DNA from 3 places in the Photobacterium sp. Hal280 genome. Region 3 is predicted to be linked to each of the others. Evidence: riboswitches for the same ligand, from Rfam matches in the RefSeq annotation. Region 3 holds a riboswitch; each other region holds the start of a gene.
What was found. Region 3 has a riboswitch for thiamine pyrophosphate ahead of thiC (phosphomethylpyrimidine synthase ThiC). Riboswitches for the same ligand answer to the same signal wherever they lie in the genome.
Positions count from the first base shown of each region.

Region 1: another riboswitch for thiamine pyrophosphate. It lies ahead of thiD (bifunctional hydroxymethylpyrimidine kinase/phosphomethylpyrimidine kinase); the one in region 3 lies ahead of thiC (phosphomethylpyrimidine synthase ThiC).
Region 2: another riboswitch for thiamine pyrophosphate. It lies ahead of thiB (thiamine ABC transporter substrate binding subunit); the one in region 3 lies ahead of thiC (phosphomethylpyrimidine synthase ThiC).

Region 1 is NZ_JARLUO010000001.1:383,648-390,340, forward strand. Features, by position in the region: gene P4S53_RS01875 (hypothetical protein) at 21-509, opposite strand; gene P4S53_RS01880 (family 20 glycosylhydrolase) at 1,123-3,711, shown strand; gene P4S53_RS01885 (VOC family protein) at 3,781-4,131, opposite strand; TPP riboswitch at 4,322-4,419, shown strand; gene thiD (bifunctional hydroxymethylpyrimidine kinase/phosphomethylpyrimidine kinase) at 4,521-5,405, shown strand; gene P4S53_RS01895 (ABC transporter ATP-binding protein) at 5,402-6,196, shown strand; gene P4S53_RS01900 (ABC transporter permease) at 6,225-6,693, shown strand, end outside.
Region 2 is NZ_JARLUO010000005.1:2,838,894-2,845,586, forward strand. Features, by position in the region: gene leuB (3-isopropylmalate dehydrogenase) at 1-535, shown strand, start outside; gene leuC (3-isopropylmalate dehydratase large subunit) at 562-2,001, shown strand; gene leuD (3-isopropylmalate dehydratase small subunit) at 2,019-2,621, shown strand; gene P4S53_RS22245 (DUF547 domain-containing protein) at 2,772-3,551, shown strand; TPP riboswitch at 3,633-3,735, shown strand; gene thiB (thiamine ABC transporter substrate binding subunit) at 3,853-4,839, shown strand; gene thiP (thiamine/thiamine pyrophosphate ABC transporter permease ThiP) at 4,867-6,480, shown strand; gene thiQ (thiamine ABC transporter ATP-binding protein) at 6,484-6,693, shown strand, end outside.
Region 3 is NZ_JARLUO010000002.1:96,440-103,132, forward strand. Features, by position in the region: gene P4S53_RS07325 (thiazole synthase) at 1-613, opposite strand, end outside; gene thiS (sulfur carrier protein ThiS) at 615-824, opposite strand; gene P4S53_RS07335 (HesA/MoeB/ThiF family protein) at 821-1,579, opposite strand; gene thiE (thiamine phosphate synthase) at 1,573-2,223, opposite strand; gene thiC (phosphomethylpyrimidine synthase ThiC) at 2,220-4,148, opposite strand; TPP riboswitch at 4,274-4,371, opposite strand; gene P4S53_RS07350 (universal stress protein) at 4,432-4,866, opposite strand; gene crcB (fluoride efflux transporter CrcB) at 5,003-5,386, shown strand; tRNA gene P4S53_RS07360 (tRNA-Trp) at 5,613-5,689, opposite strand; rRNA gene rrf (5S ribosomal RNA) at 5,915-6,030, opposite strand; rRNA gene P4S53_RS07370 (23S ribosomal RNA) at 6,145-6,693, opposite strand, start outside.

The DNA.
Region 1 (6,693 bases), on a different contig from region 3:
GGACTCACCACAAATGTGGTTTATTCAATTGCTGAGCATTCTGCATCTTCAATGCTCAAATTGGAATTCAGACCAAATTGATCAAGGTACTGCACCGCTGTTGGGTAGAAGCCAGCATTGATTGCATCTTCAATACTGCTTAAATCAATTTTATACGTCTTCAGGCCAATTTCTGTCAGCTCAGTGGGAAGACAGCTGGATGTGTCGCTTTCTTTAAAACAGACTCCCGATGTTTCCGGGATTTTGGCACAACCTGAGTCAGTCACATCTCCAACAGCATTGACCAGATCATCACGAGTGCCAAAAGGCGCATTCGCAGGTAAATCTACATTGAGATCTTGCAGTTCTGCCCATGTGTGGTAACCATCAGGCACCCCAGTCAGGTTTGTCGTGCTGGCACTATGAATCGTAAAAACTTCGACCTTGCCCTCTATCAAATTTTCAATTGTCTCTTCATCACAACCAGCCAGGGCCAGTAATGAGCATAAAAGTACTGCTGCTCTTGTCATTTTATTATCCTTTGTCGTATCAGGTTGTTGCCGGGAGAGTATCTTCTACAGATGAGCGGAAATCCACTTGTAATCGCGAAACTGATAGCTGGCTGCCATTTTTACAAGGCGACTGATTTGTTACCTGAATGGATTTAAATGTTGCCTATAAGTTGTCGCTTTTATTAACCACATGTTGCTAGTACTATACTGCAATGAATATGCAACAGATTTTGTTAAGCATTAAAATCGTTCAATATCCCTGAATACCAATGTGATTTTGCAGAAAATTTGCCCCACTTCTTATGTCCGAATGATAATTTAGCTGAATATATCTCTCATCGACTTGATAAGAGTGAGCAATATTTTATGACGCGCAATAACCACGGTTCACACTGACATCTCAACTACAAGAGACGCCCTGTCGAAACAGCCAATGTCTCCCGCTTCGCTTAAATTACAATCTCCATCACGAATACCTGTTTGTTTTATGTACAGTAAATATGCTTTATTAGGCATCACTGCCAGTTTTACTATATTCTTTTGAATTAAATTCTATTGACATTTTTATCACTCACATCTTGTGGTTAGGCTGAATTTTGTTTATTTCGCTCATCAAAAAAAGGAACCTAAGATGATAAAAACGTCAGTATTAGCACTCGCATTGTCAGCTGTCTTTGCTGCACCTGCGATGGCTATTCCTGCTGCAGACCTGGACCAGCTTGGTCAGGGGTTGGATGTGACTTACACCGTTTTGGATAACACTCAGGATGACTGGGTCACCTTCCGCGCTAAAATCGATTTCACAAACCAAAGCAGTAAAACATTGCCAGCGACGGGTTGGTCAATTTACTTCAGCCATATCCGTATGGTTGAAAGTGTCTTAACCGACCAGGTGAAAATCAGCCATGTCAATGGTGATATGTTCAAGATCGAGCCAACCGCAAACTTTGTCCCTCTGGCTCCCGGACAGTCGCTTGCCATTGAGTTTGACGCTGCAAACTGGCAGGTAGCAAAAACGGACGTAATGCCGAACTGGTATTTTGTGTCTGAAGATCAGGGGCAGACCATCACGTCACTGATCACCAGTACCAGTAACCGCGTGAATGGCCTGGTCCCGACTAAACCATCAGAAGAACTCCCATTCGTGGCTGATTTTTCAACACCACAGCAATGGAAACGTTATGGAAGTGCTGCCATAACCGATTTTTACGATCCTTTTACCGCACAAGACAGATACCAGCGTAATGCGGATCTCAATATCATCAGCAATGCCAGCGGTGTTATCCCTACGCCAGCCGAAATGACGCTTGGCGCCGGTGATGTCACACTGGATTCAACCTGGGTTATCGTCTACGGCAATGGTTACGAAGATCAGGCCATGTTCCTGGCCAATCAGTTAGGTGTAACCGCAGTGCCCTGGTCGCCCACGACACAAAAACGTATCAATATGGGCTGGAGCCAGGTCAACATCAATGGCGTACAAAAATGGGAAGAGGCGTACAATCTTAACGTCGACGCCGCTAACGAGATCATCACCATAGGGGCAGCGGATGCAGCAGGGGCACTGTACGCTTCCCAGTCCTTGTTGCAATTAATTGATGGCAATCAAGTTCCGGCAGTACAGATTGCTGATGCCCCTCGCTTTGCTTACCGTGGTTTCTCGGTCGATGCAGTCCGCAATTTCCGTACTAAAGATGCGATTATCCAGTTGCTCGATCAAATGGCCGCATTCAAGCTAAACAAACTCCATCTGCGTCTGGCTGACGACGAAGGCTGGCGCATAGAAATTCCAGGTCTGCCTGAACTGACAGATGTTGGCGCAACACGCTGCCATGATCCGGAAGAAAAAACCTGTCTGTTACCTTTCCTCGGTGCGGGTCCGGCAGGTTCACCTGAATCAAACGGCTATTACACAACCGCGGACTATCAGGACATTCTTAGCCATGCCGCTGCCCTCAATATTGAAGTCGTACCAGAGATCGATATTCCAGGACACGCACACGCCGCAATCAAGGCGATGGAAGCCCGCTATGATCACTACGCGGCACAAGGAAACATGGCGGAAGCGAACAAATATCTTCTGACCGATTTCAACGATACCACTCAGTACCTGTCGGTTCAGATGTTCACAGACAACGCCATCAATGTGTGTATGGAATCGTCTTATAACTTTGTCGATGCCGTCGTGAGTGGCCTTGTCAGCCTCCATCAGGGCGTTCAGCCACTCAAAACCTTCCACTTCGGCGGTGACGAAATTGCTGGCGCGTGGGTTAACTCGCCTGCGTGTCTGGATTTCATTGCCAATAACACTGATGGTGTCAGCAGCGTCTCGGATCTGAGCCGTTACTTTGTCGAACGTATTTCTGTGATCACTGCCAACTATGGTCTGGATATGGCTGGCTGGGAAGACGGACTGATGCACGATGGTCAGGTTTACCCACGCTCCGAAATGGCAAATAGCCAGCTCTGGGGTAACGCATGGCAGAATATCTGGGAATGGGGTGTCGCTGATCGCGCTTATAACCTGGCCAATAACGACTATAAAGTCGTCTATAACCATGCGAGCCACCTGTACTTTGATCACCCGTATGAGCCCGATCCAAACGAGCGTGGCTACTACTGGGCACCACGCTTTACCGACACCCGTAAAACCTTTGGTTTCATGCCAGATGACGTGTTCGCCAATGCTGACTTCACTCGCGCCGGTGCACCCATCACCAAAGCAGAAGTGGTGGCTTTAGCGGGTGTGAAAAAGCTGCTCAAGCCTGAAAATGTTCTGGGTCTTCAGGGATCGCTCTGGGCCGAAACTGTCCGTACCGAAGACCAGTTTGAAGGGATGATCTTCCCTCGCGTACTGGGTTTGGCTGAACGCGCCTGGCACACGGCGACATGGGAAGCCAATGACAACGCAGGCATTGCGCTGGATGAAACCGGACGTAACGCCGATTACAACCAGTTTGCCAACCTGCTGGGTCAGAATGTGCTGCCCAAACTGGAGCAAGCGGGTATCGCGTTTAACCTGCCGGTTCCAGGCGGTGTGATTGAGAATGGTGTCCTTCAAGCCAATTCGACTTTCCCGGGGCTGACGATTGAGTATTCAACCGATCAAGGCGCGAGCTGGCAGTCGTACGACCATCTCAACCCACCCGCTGTCGCGGCAGGTGTCCAGCTGAGAACCATTTCAGGTCAGCGAACCAGCCGGGTGACAACGGTTCACTAAGACCATACTACCGACTCACAGAGCTCCTGCGGGAGCTCTGTTTTATTTCAATCCTGACTGGCCCTAATCTTATTCTGACCATACCGCCAGTTCATTACCGCTTGGTTCAGTGAAGTGAAAACGTCTGCCGCCCGGAAATGAAAATATCGGCTTCACAATCACCCCGCCCGCGGCGATCACCGCCTGCTCAGTCGCTTCTAAATTGTCGCTGTAAATCACAATCAGCGCGCTGCCTTTCTCAACCTGAGAAGACAATGGCGCGGCATAAAATCCCCCATCCAGCCCCTGCTCTGCAAATGCGGCGTATTCGTCACCATAGTCCATGAATGACCAGCCAAAAACGCGCTCAAAAAATGCCTTTGTCTTGGGTATGTGACTGGCCGGAAACTCAACATAGTTAATTTGATGGTGCTTATTCACTGGCTCTGCTCCTTAATGGCTGATTTCAATATGCATCAACAACAACATCTTAGCTGAGTTTGCGTCTGTCAACTCGTCTGTCATCAAATTCGTGTAATTCTTTTGCTTTCTGCGAAACAACAGGGTTAGAATGACCAGCGCGAAAAAGTGCTTAAGTATATCGCTTCAGTACATCGCATCAGATTAAGAGATACGTTAGTCGGGGAGCCGGAAGGCTGAGACCACAGAGTGGGACCCGTTGAACCTGATCCAGTTAATACTGGCGTAGGGAACTAGCAGAATGCCTGTCACCTTCTCATCCTGACCACAGGATGCTCGCGAAGTGTAACCCGGCGACTGTTCGTCACCCCTGCGCAATCAAACAATGATTTTGATAGCAAGGGATGCCGATGAACACGTCCACAATGACCAAACCTTCTCCGCTAAATCATGCTGTCCGTACCCCAATTACACTGACCATTGCCGGTTCAGACAGCGGTGGCGGCGCGGGCATTCAGGCAGACATTAAAGCGATTTCAGCGACAGGCGGCTATGCCTGTTCCGTCATCACTGCGCTGACGGCGCAAAATACGCTGGGTGTCTCCAACATTTTTCCTGTCAGTCCAGCGTTTGTTGAACAGCAATTGGATGCGGTTTTCAGTGATCTCGACATCCGGGCTGTCAAGATAGGCATGCTGAGTGATGCCGGTATCATACAAGCCGTTGCAAAAAAGCTTCGCCAGTACCAGCCTGAATTTATCGTTCTGGACCCTGTTATGGTGGCCACCAGCGGGGATCTGTTACTGAAAGAAGATGCTATCACTACGCTGAAAAATGAACTGATCCCTTTAGCCACGCTGATAACCCCCAACTTGCCCGAGGCTGTCACGCTCACGCACTCGACTGGCCGGCATATCGATCCATCAACCCTGCAGCAGAGCGATAAAGAAGAGCTTATTGAGCAACTCAAAGCTATCACCACCAATGCTGTATTGCTGAAAGGCGGACACTGGGAACAGGACACATTCAGTACCGATTATCTGATCACAAGTAGTGACACCGTCACTATTTCTGCCAAGCGAATCGCCACCCGAAACACCCATGGAACAGGATGCACCTTATCCGCCGCGATTGCTTCCTACCTCGCACAAGGGTGCCCCCTCACTGAGGCTGTCCATAAAGGTAAAGAGTACCTGACCCAGGCACTGTGTCATGCCGACCAACTCAGCATTGGTCAGGGACACGGGCCAGTCCATCACTTCTATGCACTTCATCCGTCAAGGAATCAACGATGAATACAGTGAAGTCCTCGCCCGACACTCAGCCTCATTGCTTGGGGGTCAGCGTAAAACAGCTCACATTGTCCTTTTCAGGTCAAGCTGACCCTTTATTCAGTCAGCTGGATCTAACACTTCAGGCCGGAAAATGGCATTGCATTCTTGGTCAGAGTGGCTGCGGTAAAACCACGCTGTTGCGGCTTCTCGCCGATTTGTTACCGAAAGATGTGGCATGGCAGGGCGAGCTGTCAACATCCGATGCCCGGCGTATGAGTGATCGTGTCGCCTATATGGCGCAACAGGATCTGCTGCTGCCCTGGTTAAATGTACTGGACAATGTCTGCTTCAGTTTCAGGCTTCAACAAGGGAAAGCCAGTGAAGCCGTGCAGGAGCGCGCAATTCAGCTTCTCCGGCAGGTCGGGTTAGGTGAAAAATTGCACGCCCGCCCATCGCAATTGTCAGGGGGAATGCGACAGCGTGTCGCGCTTGTGCGCACCTTAATTCAGGACAAACCCCTGGTGTTCATGGATGAACCGTTTTCCGCCCTGGACGCCGTGACAAGGTATAAACTCCAGGATCTCGCCGCTGAGTTGCTCGCTCAGCGCACTGTCCTGCTGATTACTCATGATCCTCAGGAAGCATTAAGGCTGGGTCATCACCTGTTTTTAATGCAAGGCAAACCGGCGCGGTTAAAGCATTTGCCCGTTCCCGATGGCGCACCGCCGAGAACCATCAACGCAGAACTGGCCGTCAAACAACAAGCCATTATCGAGCAACTTTCCGGCCAGGGTGAGCGCAATGTCACATGAACTCGCAGAAAAACGGGTTGTCACAACGATGAATTTTCGGCCGTTTTTTCATCATCCCCTGAGTCGTCTGGCGATCAGCTCGGTGTTTCTGATCGGTTTCTGGCAGGGTATTGTCAGCCTGTTTCAGCTTCCCGGCTTTATTCTGCCGGAGCCACTCGCCGTATTTCGTAAATTAATTCAGCGCCATGATGTCCTGCTCAGCCATGCCAGTGTCACTATCAGCGAAATTGTGCTGGGGTTAGTCTTCGGGCTTGGCATTGGTCTTATCTGCGCGCTATTCATGCTGCTTTTTAATCCGGTGAAACGCTGGCTGCTACCAATGCTGATCGCCAGTCAGGCCATTCCCGTTTTTGCGATTGCCCCTATTCTGATGCTCTGGCTGGGCTATGGCATTGCATCCAAAGTGGTGATGGCGGCCATTATCATCTTCTTTCCGGTGACAACCTGCTGCTATGACGGTTTGCGACACACCCCCCAGGGCTATTTAGATCTCGCGA
Region 2 (6,693 bases), on a different contig from region 3:
GCGTCGTAAGAAAGTCTGCTCCATCGACAAAGCGAACGTACTGCAAAGCTCGATTCTGTGGCGCGAAGTGGTGGAAGGGATCGCCAAAGAGTACCCGGATGTCGAGCTGAGCCATATGTACATCGACAACGCCACCATGCAGCTGATCAAAGATCCGTCGCAGTTTGACGTCATGCTGTGTTCCAACATCTTCGGTGACATTATCTCCGACGAATGCGCCATGATCACCGGCTCGATGGGCATGCTGCCTTCAGCCAGCCTGAATCAGGACAAGTTCGGTATGTATGAGCCGGCTGGCGGTTCTGCGCCGGATATCGCCGGTAAGAACATCGCCAACCCGGTGGCACAGATTCTGTCTGCCGCCCTGATGCTGCGCTACAGCCTGGAACAAGAAGAAGCGGCACGCGCCATTGAGCAAGCCGTCTCCCAGGCACTGGAAGCCGGTGAGCTGACCGCCGATCTGGCCGGCAGTCGCCCAGCCCTGTCTACCGACGCCATGGGCGATAAAATCGCCGCCTACATCCGCCAGGCGTAAGCCGAACGACGAGGAGCAAACGAGCAATGTCAAACACAACACACACAGCCAAAACGCTGTACGAAAAAGTCTATGATGCCCACGTCGTGGTGGCCGCCGAAGGTGAAAACCCGATTCTGTATATCGACCGCCATCTGGTGCACGAAGTCACCTCGCCGCAGGCCTTTGATGGTCTGCGCGAAAAAGGCCGCCAGGTTCGCCAGACCGGCAAAACCTTCGCCACCATGGATCACAACGTCTCGACCCAGACCAAAGACATCAATGCGTCGGGCGAGATGGCCCGTATCCAAATGGAAACCCTGGCCAAGAACTGTCAAGATTTCGGCGTCACTCTGTATGATCTGAACCACAAATATCAGGGCATCGTCCATGTCATGGGGCCTGAGCTGGGGATCACCCTGCCGGGCATGACTATCGTGTGCGGCGATTCCCACACCGCCACCCATGGTGCGTTCGGCGCGCTGGCCTTCGGTATCGGGACGTCTGAAGTTGAGCACGTGCTGGCCACCCAGACCCTGAAACAAGCCCGTGCCAAAACCATGAAAATTGAAGTCAGAGGCAAAGTGGCCCCGGGCATCACAGCCAAAGACATCATTCTGGCGATCATCGGCAAAACCACAGCCGCCGGCGGAACCGGCTATGTGGTGGAATTCTGTGGCGAAGCAATCACGGATCTGAGTATGGAAGGCCGGATGACGGTCTGTAACATGGCGATCGAGCTGGGTGCCAAAGCCGGTCTGATTGCCCCGGATCAGACCACCTTTGATTACATCAAAGGCCGTCACTTCTCCCCGACCGACGCCAACTTTGACGCCGCCGTTGCATACTGGCAGACCCTGAAATCCGATCCTGATGCGCAGTTTGATCACGTGGTCACTCTGGATGCCAAAGACATCAAACCTCAGGTCACCTGGGGCACCAACCCGGGTCAGGTGATCGCCATTGATGAGCCGATTCCGGCACCGGACAGCTTCAGCGATGCGGTTGAGCGCGCTTCTGCTGCCAAAGCGCTGGCTTACATGGGACTGGAATCGGGTAAAAAACTGGCCGATTTCCCGATTGATAAAGTCTTCATCGGCTCTTGCACCAACTCCCGCATCGAGGATATGCGGGCGGCCGCCGCGGTTGCCAAAGGCCGCAAAGTGGCCCCCCATGTTCAGGCGCTGGTCGTCCCAGGCTCTGAGCAGGTCAAAGCACAGGCCGAACGCGAAGGGCTGGACAAAATCTTTATCGAAGCCGGTTTTGAATGGCGCCTGCCGGGCTGCTCCATGTGTCTGGCGATGAACAACGACCGCCTGGGGCCAGGGGAGCGCTGCGCCTCGACCAGTAACCGTAACTTCGAAGGCCGTCAGGGCCGCGATGGCCGCACCCATCTGGTCAGCCCGGCGATGGCCGCCGCCGCCGCCTGTGCCGGTCATTTCGTGGATATCCGCGAGCTGGACAACACCCCAGTCGCCACCGCCTAATCTGAGAGGGAACAAACATGGCAGGAATCAAACAACACACAGGACTGGTGGTGCCGCTGGATGCCGCGAACGTCGACACTGACGCCATCATTCCAAAGCAGTTTTTGCAGAAAGTGAACCGGACCGGTTTTGGCAAGCACCTGTTTCACGACTGGCGCTTTCTTGATGACGCCGGCGAGCAGCCGAATCCTGAGTTCGTCCTCAACCACCCGCGCTTTCAGGGCGCCAGTATCCTGCTGGCCCGTGAAAACTTCGGCTGCGGCTCCTCACGCGAGCACGCACCCTGGGCACTGGCTGACTACGGTATCAAAATCATCATTGCGCCGAGCTTTGCCGATATTTTCTATGGCAACGCGATCAACAACCAGATGGTGCCGGTACGGCTGACAGATGCCGAAGTGGACGAGATCTTCCAGTTTGTCGACGCCAACCAGGGCGCTGAGGTGACGGTCGATCTGGAAAGCATGACGGTCAGCGCCAACGGCCAAACCTACAGCTTCGAGATTGACGAGTTCCGCCGCCACTGCCTGCTGAACGGTCTGGACAACATCGGCCTGACCCTGCAGCACGAAGATAAAATCGCTGCGTATGAAAGTCAGATCCCGGCCTTTCTGGCCTGATCTATACTGTCAGTGCTGACTGGCTCAGACACCCTGCTCCGGCAGGGTGTTTTGTTCAGCGCCGGCACCGGAAAGAAACACCCCTTGCTTCGGTCTGTTGAATATCAATCTTTTTACAGAGGTGTTCACATGTCCCCGTTACGCCAACCCCTGACTGTCTTGCTCCTGATGATGCTACTCAGCCTGTCCTCAGCGACACTGGCCGCCCCCAAAGCCGATCTCTGGCCTTTGTGGCAAGCCAGCAACCCGGGCAGTCCCGAAAAAATTGACCACACCCGCTGGCAAACGCTGCTCAACGACTATCTGCTGGTCGCCCCCAAGCAGACCCGCTTTCGTTATGCCGCGGTCAGTGCGCAGGATAAAGCCGTGCTGGCACGTTATCTGGACCAACTCGCCGCGCTGGATCCGCGCCGCTATAACCGCAATGAGCAGTTTGCCTACTGGGTGAATCTGTATAACGCCCTGACAGTCAAAGTGATTCTGGACAACTATCCGGTCAGCTCGATCACCAAACTCGGCGGCATGTTCAGCTTCGGTCCCTGGGATGAAAAGCTGATCACCATCAGCGGACAAAAACTGTCGCTCAATGATATTGAACACCGAATTTTACGCCCGATCTGGCAGGATAAGCGGATTCACTATGTGGTGAACTGTGCCAGCTTGGGCTGCCCGGATCTGCTCCCTGAGGTCATGCAGGCCAATAAACTGGAGCAGCAACTGGAAATGGCCGCCAGGCGCTTTATCAACAGTGATAAAGGGGTCGACGTGCGCGGCCAGCGTGTCCGTCTGTCATCGATTTATGACTGGTATCAGAGTGATTTCGGCACCCTGGCTGAGCTGCAAAAGCATCTGAATCAATACCTCACCCGGCCGGTGACACTGACATCGCCCAGTTATGATTACGACTGGCGGCTGAATGAGATCAAATAGCCGCTGCTGACGATTGCCTCCGGATGAACAGCCAGCCGCAATTGTGGCTGGCAACCTGTGTCGGCCGCGTTTACAATGAGAGCCGTTCTCATGGGGAGTCTTCGGGCTGAGATCGTACGGTGTACGGGACCCATTGAACCTGAACCAGATCATGCTGGCGGAGGAATTGAGAAAAACTGAGAAACAAGAAAGCACACTTTGATCCCCTTGTCGTGCCTTTCCGGGAAACCTTCCCTCTCACTCAACCCCGCGCCTTGAAGAAATCGGAATTCCCTGTTTAACAGGAACTCAGGAGCGCTTTGTGAAACACCGACTGATAGCTTTACCCCTGCTGGCTGCCGCCACGTCTGCCGCGGCCGCTCAACCGACCTTGACCGTGTACACTTACAGTTCGTTTACCGCCGACTGGGGACCTGGCCCGGCCATTGAGACCGCGTTTGAGAAAGAATGCGGCTGCGATCTGCAGTTTGTTGCGCTGGACGATGGCGTGTCCATCCTCAACCGGGTCCGTCTGGAAGGCAACAGCAGCAAAGCCGATCTGCTGTTAGGACTGGATAACAACCTGATGGCGGAAGCCAAGAAAACCGGCCTGCTGGCCACCCACCAGGTGGATACCGCGGCAGTTACCCTTCCGGGCGGCTGGAATGATGACACCTTTGTGCCTTTCGATTACGGTTACTTCGCCTTCATTTATGACAGCAAGAAACTGAGCAACCCGCCAGAGAGCCTGAAAGCGCTGGTTGAGCGCGATGACCTGACGCTGATTTATCAGGATCCGCGCACTTCTACGCCGGGACAGGGTCTGCTGCTGTGGGTGAAATCTGTCTATGGCGACCAAGCCGACGCCGCCTGGCAGCAACTGGCGAAAAAAACCGTGACCGTGACCAAAGGCTGGTCAGAGGCTTACAATATGTTCCTCAAGGGCGAGGCCGATCTGGTGCTCTCTTACACCACCTCGCCGGCCTACCATCTGATTGCCGAGCAAGACGACAAGTACAAAGCCGCCAACTTCAGCGAAGGCCACTATCTGCAAGTGGAAGTGGCTGCCAAACTGAAAAACAGCCGCAACAGTGCGCTGGCTGATCAGTTCCTTGCCTTCATGCTGACCCCGGGATTCCAGTCACACATTCCGACCGGCAACTGGATGTATCCGGTGACCAATCAGGAACTGCCTGAAGGATTCAGCACGCTGACCCGGCCTGCCAAGTCGCTGGAGTTTTCCGCCGATGAAGTCGCCAAAGCGCGTAAAAGCTGGATTCGCGAGTGGCAGACGGCCCTGACCCAGTAATGCACCTGTAATGCAATAGGACAGACCTTGTTACTCTCCCGTTCCAGCCTGCCCGGCCTGTTAAGCGCCGGGCTGATCCTGCTTGTGGTCGGCGGGGCGCTCAGCGCGCTGCTGAGTCAGGCCACCGAACTGCAACCGCTCAGCTTGTGGCAGGATCCTTATCTGCGTCATGTCACGACTTTCAGCTTCAAGCAAGCGCTGCTCTCGACCCTGCTCAGTGTGATACCGGCGATCCCTGTGGCTTACGCCCTGTCGCGGCGCCGCTTTCCGGGCCGGGCTGTGTTGCTCAGATTGTTTGCCATGACCGTGGTGCTGCCGGTACTGGTGGCGGTGTTCGGCTTGCTGGCGATTTATGGCAACAGTGGTTTGCTGGCCCAATGGCTGACCATACTGGACATGCGTCTGCCGTTCAGCATTTACGGTCTCAACGGCATTCTGCTTGCCCATGTATTCCTGAATCTGCCGCTGGCCAGCCGCTTGCTGCTGCAAAGCCTGGAAGGCATACCGGCCGAACAGCATCAGCTCGCCGCCCATCTGGGGATGAAAGGCTGGCCGCTGTTCCGTCTGGTCGCCTGGCCGCGGCTGCGTCAGCAACTGCCGCAGGTCGCCGGACTGGTGTTCATGCTGTGCTTTACCAGCTTTGCGGTGATTATGTCGCTCGGTGGCGGTCCGAAAGCCACCACGATCGAGCTGGCCATCTATCAGGCGCTGAGGTACGACTTTGATCTGGCCGCCGGTGCCATGCTGGCGTTATGGCAGATGCTGCTGTGCTGCTCGCTGGTGCTGTTCGGCCAGCGCTTTGCCAGGCCGCTGTCCACACTCAGTGGCCGGGTTCGCCAGGGGCATCCGAATTACCTCGACAGCCGCTCGGCCAGAGTGTGGGACGGATGCTGGATTGGCTTGGTGCTCCTGTTAGTTCTGCCGCCGATGCTGGCGGTGCTCGGCGCCGGGCTCAACGCCCAGCTGCCGCAGCTGCTGACAACCCCCGCGTTATGGCAGGCCGTGACTCACTCGTTACAAATCGCGGCGCTGGCCTGTGTGCTGGCACTGATCAGCGGGATTGCCATCCTCTGTGCCAGCCGTTACTGGCGGCTGCAGCGCTACCGCCTCTCTGCCGACGGGCTGGAGCTGATCGGCACCATCATTCTGGTCACCCCCGGGCTGGTGATCAGCACAGGCTTGTTTCTGCTGCTGCGCGAATTCACCGACGTCTTTGCCTCGGCCTTCTGGGTGGTGGTGGCCGTCAATGCGCTGATGGCACTGCCTTATGTGATCAAAACCCTGAGCCAGCCGATGCTGCATCTCGCCCAGCAATACAATCCGCTGTGTCAAAGTTTGGGCATGCGCGGCCTGTCGCGTCTGTATCTGGTGGAATGGCGGGCACTGCGCAAACCTGTCGCTCAGGCGATGGCGATCAGTTTCGTGTTATCGCTGGGCGATCTGGGGGCCATTGCGCTGTTCGGCAGTCAGGATTTTCAGACCCTCCCCCTGTATCTGTTTCAGCTGATGGACAGCTATCAGATGGAAGCCGCCGCTGTTGCCGCCCTGCTGCTGCTGTTGCTCAGCCTGGGCATTTTCACTGTGGTGGAAAGCCTGCTCTTGTCCCGCACTCCCTCATCAGCCCGCACTGCTAACGGATAACTTATGACGCCACCTATGCTCTCTTTGGCTCAACTGAGCCACTGCTACCGTCACCATAACCAAGCGCCGATGCAGCTCAGCTTTGATCTGTCGGTCGCGCAGGGAGATATTCTGGCGGTGATCGGCCCCAGCGGGGCAGGCAAAAGTACCCTGCTGGCGATGATTGCCGGTTTTCTCAAGCCGGACAGCGGCGAACTGAGGATCAACGGTGAA
Region 3 (6,693 bases):
TATTGACCAGCACGGCATCGGCACCGCGTTCCATGGCTTCAGCCGCATGAGACGGTGCGCCGATCCCGGCATCCACAATCACAGGCACCCGGGCCTGATCGATAATGATGTCGAGGAAATCCCGTGAGGCCAGCCCTTTATTAGAACCGATAGGGGCGCCCAGCGGCATCACAGCGGCACAGCCGACTTCCTCCAGCCGCTTGCACAACACAGGATCGGCATGGCAGTAGGGCAGTACTATGAAACCCTGTTGAACGAGCGCTTCCGCGGCCATCAGTGTTTCAATCGGATCCGGCATCAGGTATTTGGGATCCGGATGAATTTCCAGTTTCAGCCAGTTGGTGCCCAGTGCTTCACGGGCCAGCTGGGCGGCAAAAATCGCTTCTTTCGCATTCTTGGCTCCCGAGGTATTGGGCAGCAGGTTAACCCCCGCCTCGCGCAGCAGGGCAAGAATGTCGTCATCCCGGTTATCAATATCGACTCGTTTCAGCGCCATAGTCACCAGCTCAGAGCCGGATGTAATAATTGACCGGGACATCACGTCCCGGCCGGCATATTTGCCGGTACCGGTGAACAGTCGGGATGAAAAGGTTTTATCGGCAATGGTCAGCATGTCAGCCTCCTGCTATGGCTTGAAACAAGGCGATTTCATCGCCGTCATTGAGCCGCTGATCGGCCCAGAACTCGCGGCCCAAAATGGCCTGATTGAGCGCAACGGCCGTCGCATCCAGCGGCAGGGCCAGCTGCTCCAGCAACTGCTGCAGCGAACTTTGCGCCGCCAGCGACATGGCTTTATCGTTCACCAGAACGGTTATTGTGGTCATAGAGATTCCTTACTGCATACAGGACATTGAGGGTTGGCTGGCAAGGCAAACTGCTGCCATTGCAGGGTGAGGCCGTCAAATTGGCGGAACTGACGGGCACAGAGATCGCCGCTGCCGGTGATGGCTTTCACCGCCTGCAGCGCCTGAAAGGTCCCCATAATGCCCACCACAGGTCCGGCAATGCCGGATTCACTGCAGTTCTGCGGGGCTTTCATTTCGCCGTTCGGAAACAGGCAGTGGTAACACGGCCCCTGCCGGGTGCGAAAATCAAAGCTCATCAGTTGCCCCTGCCAGCGTATCGCTGCCGCCGAAATCAGCCGTTTGCCGTGTTCGAAGCAGGCCTGATTAATGGCATGACGACTGGCAAAGTTATCGGTGCAATCCAGCACCACGTCCGCCAGGCTGATTTCCATCGCCAGTTGCAGCTTGGCCAGCCGGGCCGTCACTGCGCGGGCACGGATCAGCGGATTGAGCGCCTTGACCTGCGCCACGGCGGCCTGCGCTTTGCTCTCACCCTGATTGTCATCACGGTAGATAATCTGGCGCTGCAGGTTAGAACGCTCAACCTTGTCGCCATCGGCAATCACCAGGCTGCCAACCCCTGCCGCTGCCAGATATAAGGCCGCCGGGGCGCCAAGCCCACCGGCGCCGATAATCAGTACTCTGGCCTGTTGCAGGGCCTGCTGGCCCTGCTCACCGATTTCCGGTAGTTGCACCTGACGCTGATAGCGCAAAAAAGACTCGTCTGTCAGCATGGCTCCCTCACCAGCTTGTCAGCAAAGGCTGCCAGTACCTGCGCTGTATCCGGGGCGGCGGTCACGGCGCGCACTACAGCGACACAGGACACACCGGTCTGCCAGACATCCGCAACATTGCTGAGATCAATACCGCCAATGGCAACCGTCGGGTAACGGCCGGCCACAGTGGCCAGATGCTCTTTTAACTGGGCGATCCCCTGCGGCGGGGTCGGCATGTCTTTGGTCGGGGTCGGGAAAATATGGCCGATCGCTACATAGCTGGGTGCCAGGGCCAGACCGCGTTGCAACTCCGCCGCGGTGCGGGTTGACACCCCCAGGCGGATATTGGCCTGGCGCAGCGCATCCAGATCGGCGATAGCCAGATCGTCCTGCCCCAGATGCACACCGTAAGCTCCGTGTCTGAGCGCCAGTTGCCAGTAGTCATTAATAAACACCTGAGCGTTATATTCCCTCCCCAGACGAATCGCTTCAATAATCTGCGCTTCCAGCTCAGGATGGGCCGGATCTTTGATCCGCAGCTGAACGGTTTTCACTCCCAGCGGCAGCAATCTGGCAATCCAGCTGACATGGTCAACCACAGGATAGAGCGGCCCGATGCCGCCCGCCATCACAGGAAATGACGTTTGCATCACCTCACTCATGCCTGCTCTTCCTCATGGGTTTTGGCCTTGTGGTAGAGCTCGCTGCCCTTGTCACGAAATTCCTCCGCTTTCTGGCGCATCCCTTCCAGCGGATCATCGAGCATGTGAATCACCTGGGCATCTTCCTGCGCTTTGGCGTAATCCCGTACTTCCTGAGAGATTTTCATCGAACAGAATTTCGGCCCGCACATCGAGCAGAAATGGGCCACTTTGCCCGATTCCTGCGGCAGGGTTTCATCATGGAATGCACGTGCAGTATCCGGGTCCAGTCCGAGATTGAACTGATCCTCCCAGCGGAATTCGAAACGGGCTTTGGACAGCGCATTATCACGCACCTGTGCGCCTGGATGGCCTTTGGCCAGATCAGCCGCGTGGGCACACAGCTTGTAGGTGATCAGGCCGGTTTTAACATCGTCTTTGTTCGGCAGGCCCAGGTGTTCCTTGGGGGTGACATAGCACAGCATGGCACAGCCAAACCAGCCAATCATGGCGGCCCCTATGCCAGAAGTAATGTGATCGTAACCCGGGGCAATATCGGTAGTCAGCGGGCCTAAGGTATAAAACGGCGCTTCATGACAGTGCTTGAGCTGCTCATCCATGTTTTCTTTGATCAGGTGCATGGGCACATGTCCCGGCCCTTCAATCATCACCTGGACATCGTACTCCCAGGCCACTTTGGTCAGCTCGCCTAAAGTGCGCAGCTCACTGAACTGGGCTTCATCATTGGCATCAGCGACAGAGCCGGGACGCAGGCCGTCACCCAGCGACAGGGAGATATCGTACTGAGCGCAGATCTCACAGATGTCACGAAAATGCTCATACAGAAAGCTTTCTTTGTGGTGCGCCAGACACCATTTCGCCATGATAGAGCCGCCGCGGGAAACAATCCCAGTTACCCGCTTGGCGGTCATAGGGACAAAGCGAAGCAGCACACCGGCGTGGATGGTAAAATAGTCAACGCCCTGCTCGGCTTGCTCCAGCAAGGTGTCGCGGAAAACTTCCCAGGTCAGGTTTTCAGCCACGCCATTGACCTTCTCCAGCGCCTGATACATAGGAACCGTGCCGATAGGCACCGGGCTGTTGCGGATGATCCATTCGCGGGTTTCGTGAATATTTCGGCCCGTCGACAGATCCATGACGGTATCGCCGCCCCAGCGGGTCGACCACACCAGTTTTTCCACTTCTTCTTCAATGGAAGAGCTCACGGCTGAATTACCGATATTCGCGTTGACCTTGACCAGGAAGTTGCGGCCAATGATCATCGGCTCGGATTCCGGGTGGTTGATGTTCGACGGAATAATCGCACGGCCTTCCGCGACTTCCCGGCGCACAAACTCGGCAGTGATGTCTTTCGGCAGATTGGCACCAAAGCTGTGTCCCGGGTGCTGCTGGTTCAGCACCTCATCACGGTACTGAGCACGGCCCATGTTTTCCCGGATCGCGATATATTCCATTTCCGGGGTGATAATGCCCTGCCGGGCATAGTGCATCTGAGTCACACACTGACCCGCTTGAGCACGGCGTACACGAGCTCGGTGGGCAAAACGCAGCTCTTCAAGTGTGTCGTCGGCCAGACGTTCTTTGGTATAGGCGGAGCTCAGCTCATCCAGCAGTTCGGTATCGCCGCGTTCCTCAATCCAGCTTTCACGCAGTGCCGGCAGGCCGTTATAGATATCAATGGTTTGATCTGGGTCGGTATAAAAGCCTGAGGTGTCATACACTCGAATCGGCTCGTTAGGCTCAAAGATAGGATTATTTTTATCGCCGCCGATCAGAGAATCGGCCTGAGCGATTTCACGCATACCGACACGGATATCATCCCGGCTGCCGGTGACATAGACTTTACGGGAATTGGGGTAGGCTTGGGTGGTGAGTGAATCAATGAATTGTTTCGCTTCCAGTCTCGCTTGCTTGCGACTCGACATAGCAATTTCCTTTTTCAAAGTTAGGGAAGTTGCTTGACGGATGGGCGCGTAAACAAGAGGCGGACACATGTAGGGCGTGTCGCATCGTCTGATACAGCAGCAGTACGCTAAAGGTACAGCTAGGCAGAAGATTTTCTCTTGTTCCCTTCGCAGATACTAATCTGATCAGGTTCAACGGATCCCGCAATGCGGTCTCAGCCAGTTGGCACTCCGACAAGTTTCAGTCAAAGAGTATAAGGAAGCATCACCCGCTCAGCAAGTCGTCTTTTTCATCCCCACACCACTACAGCGTTTTCTGCTGGCAGATCAGCACATCACACTTCAGGTGCTGCGCCAGCTCATAACGTATATCACCCAACCAATGGATGCCAGGTTTGTAGTTCCCCGTGATCACTAAATCGGCTTTCATCATCTTCCCCAAAGCAATCAGATGTTTGGCAACATCGCCATCGGCCAGATGAATCGCCGCAACCGGACGTGGAGAATGCTTTGCCAGATCAGACAACTGAGCCATTCTTCTCAGCTCCTGCTCGTTATGTGCCTCATCAAGCTGTAAATCGATATCCAGAAAGCTGACATTCCCGACCCCAGGCTCCACATAGGCCAGATGCAGATCCGCATTGTTTTGCTCTGCAATCACGCCTGCTTTTGCAACCAATTGTTTTACATTCAAATCATCCGGGTTGATTGCCAGTAAAATGGTATGGTACATACCCATAATCGTCTCTACTCCTGCTAGGATTAGTGCACAATGTAAACCATCATGTGAAAAAGCACGTCGCTTTGTGGTATCAGGCTTTCACCCTGTCTTTTCACCATAGCATGTAATGATTCTGTCACCATCTGGGCTTTCTATGAACCAACTGATTATTCTGGGCTATGTGGCCATTGGCGGGGCGATCGGCGCCTGTTCACGCTATCTGATTGCTGAACTCTCGGTGATTTTATTGGGCAAGGGGTTTCCGTACGGGACACTGGCCGTCAATATCATCGGCTCCTTAATTATGGGGATGCTAAGCTCGGCACTGAATCAAGGCATGATAGAGGCGACACCTTGGCGTCCATTGATAGGACTTGGCATGCTGGGAGCGCTAACGACCTTCTCCACCTTTTCAATGGATAACCTCATATTGCTTCAGCAAGGCGCCTATATTAAGGCTGGCTTGAATATGATGCTGAATTTAACTCTGAGCCTGTTTGCCTGCTTCGTGGGATTTCAGTTGCTACAGCGTGGGTAAGCAGGTGAATGGTCAATAATATCTTCAAGGACGTGAGATCCACTGCAAATCCCCGCAGATGCTCATCACCACGGACATAGAGACATAAAAAAACGCTGGATAACAAGGTTTCTAAGACTACAGTGGATGACGAAGCAACCGGCTGGCGTTCCAGACGCCGACATCAGCGCAACGCGCTGACCTTCAGAAACGACAAAGCCCCGTCCGGAGACGAGGCTTTTGTATTTGGCAGGGGATGACGGATTCGAACCGCCGACATTCGGTTTTGGAGACCGACGTTCTACCGGACTGAACTAATCCCCTAGAATTGGTAAGTATTGTATACAGCTGAACGAGAATTACCAGCCCTTGCGCCTGAAAATGACTGATTACTTTATCGATCGACTATTAAAACATCAACAACTTGCAATGCGCGTGATCTTAAGATGTTGCACATCACATTCACCAACCAATCAACTCACTCAGCAGATCCATAATCCTGAAAAAGCAAAAAGGCCACCCGATTAGGGTGGCCTTCTTTAAAAGGAAGCCTGGCGATGTCCTACTCTCACATGGGGAGACCCCACACTACCATCGGCGCTGCTGCGTTTCACGTCTGAGTTCGGCATGGGATCAGGTGGGTCCGCAACGCTATGGTCGCCAAGCAAATGCTTTCTCTACCGCCCGCAGGCGATAAATCACAATCTCGGAAATCTGACTAGTGTTCTCAGCACATCATTCAAGTGCTCATGGAGTCCGTAAAACCCCTTGGGTGTTGTATGGTTAAGCCTCACGGGCAATTAGTACAGGTTAGCTGAGCGCCTCACAACGCTTACACACCCTGCCTATCAACGTTCTAGTCTCGAACAGCCCTTCAGGAGGCTTAAAGCCTCAGGGATGACTCATCTCAGGGCTCGCTTCCCGCTTAGATGCTTTCAGCGGTTATCGATGCCGAACTTAGCTACCGGGCAATGCGTCTGGCGACACAACCCGAACACCAGCGGTTCGTTCACTCCGGTCCTCTCGTACTAGGAGCAACTCCCTTCAATCATCCAGCGCCCACGGCAGATAGGGACCGAACTGTCTCACGACGTTCTAAACCCAGCTCGCGTACCACTTTAAATGGCGAACAGCCATACCCTTGGGACCGACTTCAGCCCCAGGATGTGATGAGCCGACATCGAGGTGCCAAACACCGCCGTCGATATGAACTCTTGGGCGGTATCAGCCTGTTATCCCCGGAGTACCTTTTATCCGTTGAGCGATGGCCCTTCCATTCAGAACCACCGGATCACTATGACCTGCTTTCGCACCTGCTCGAACCGTCA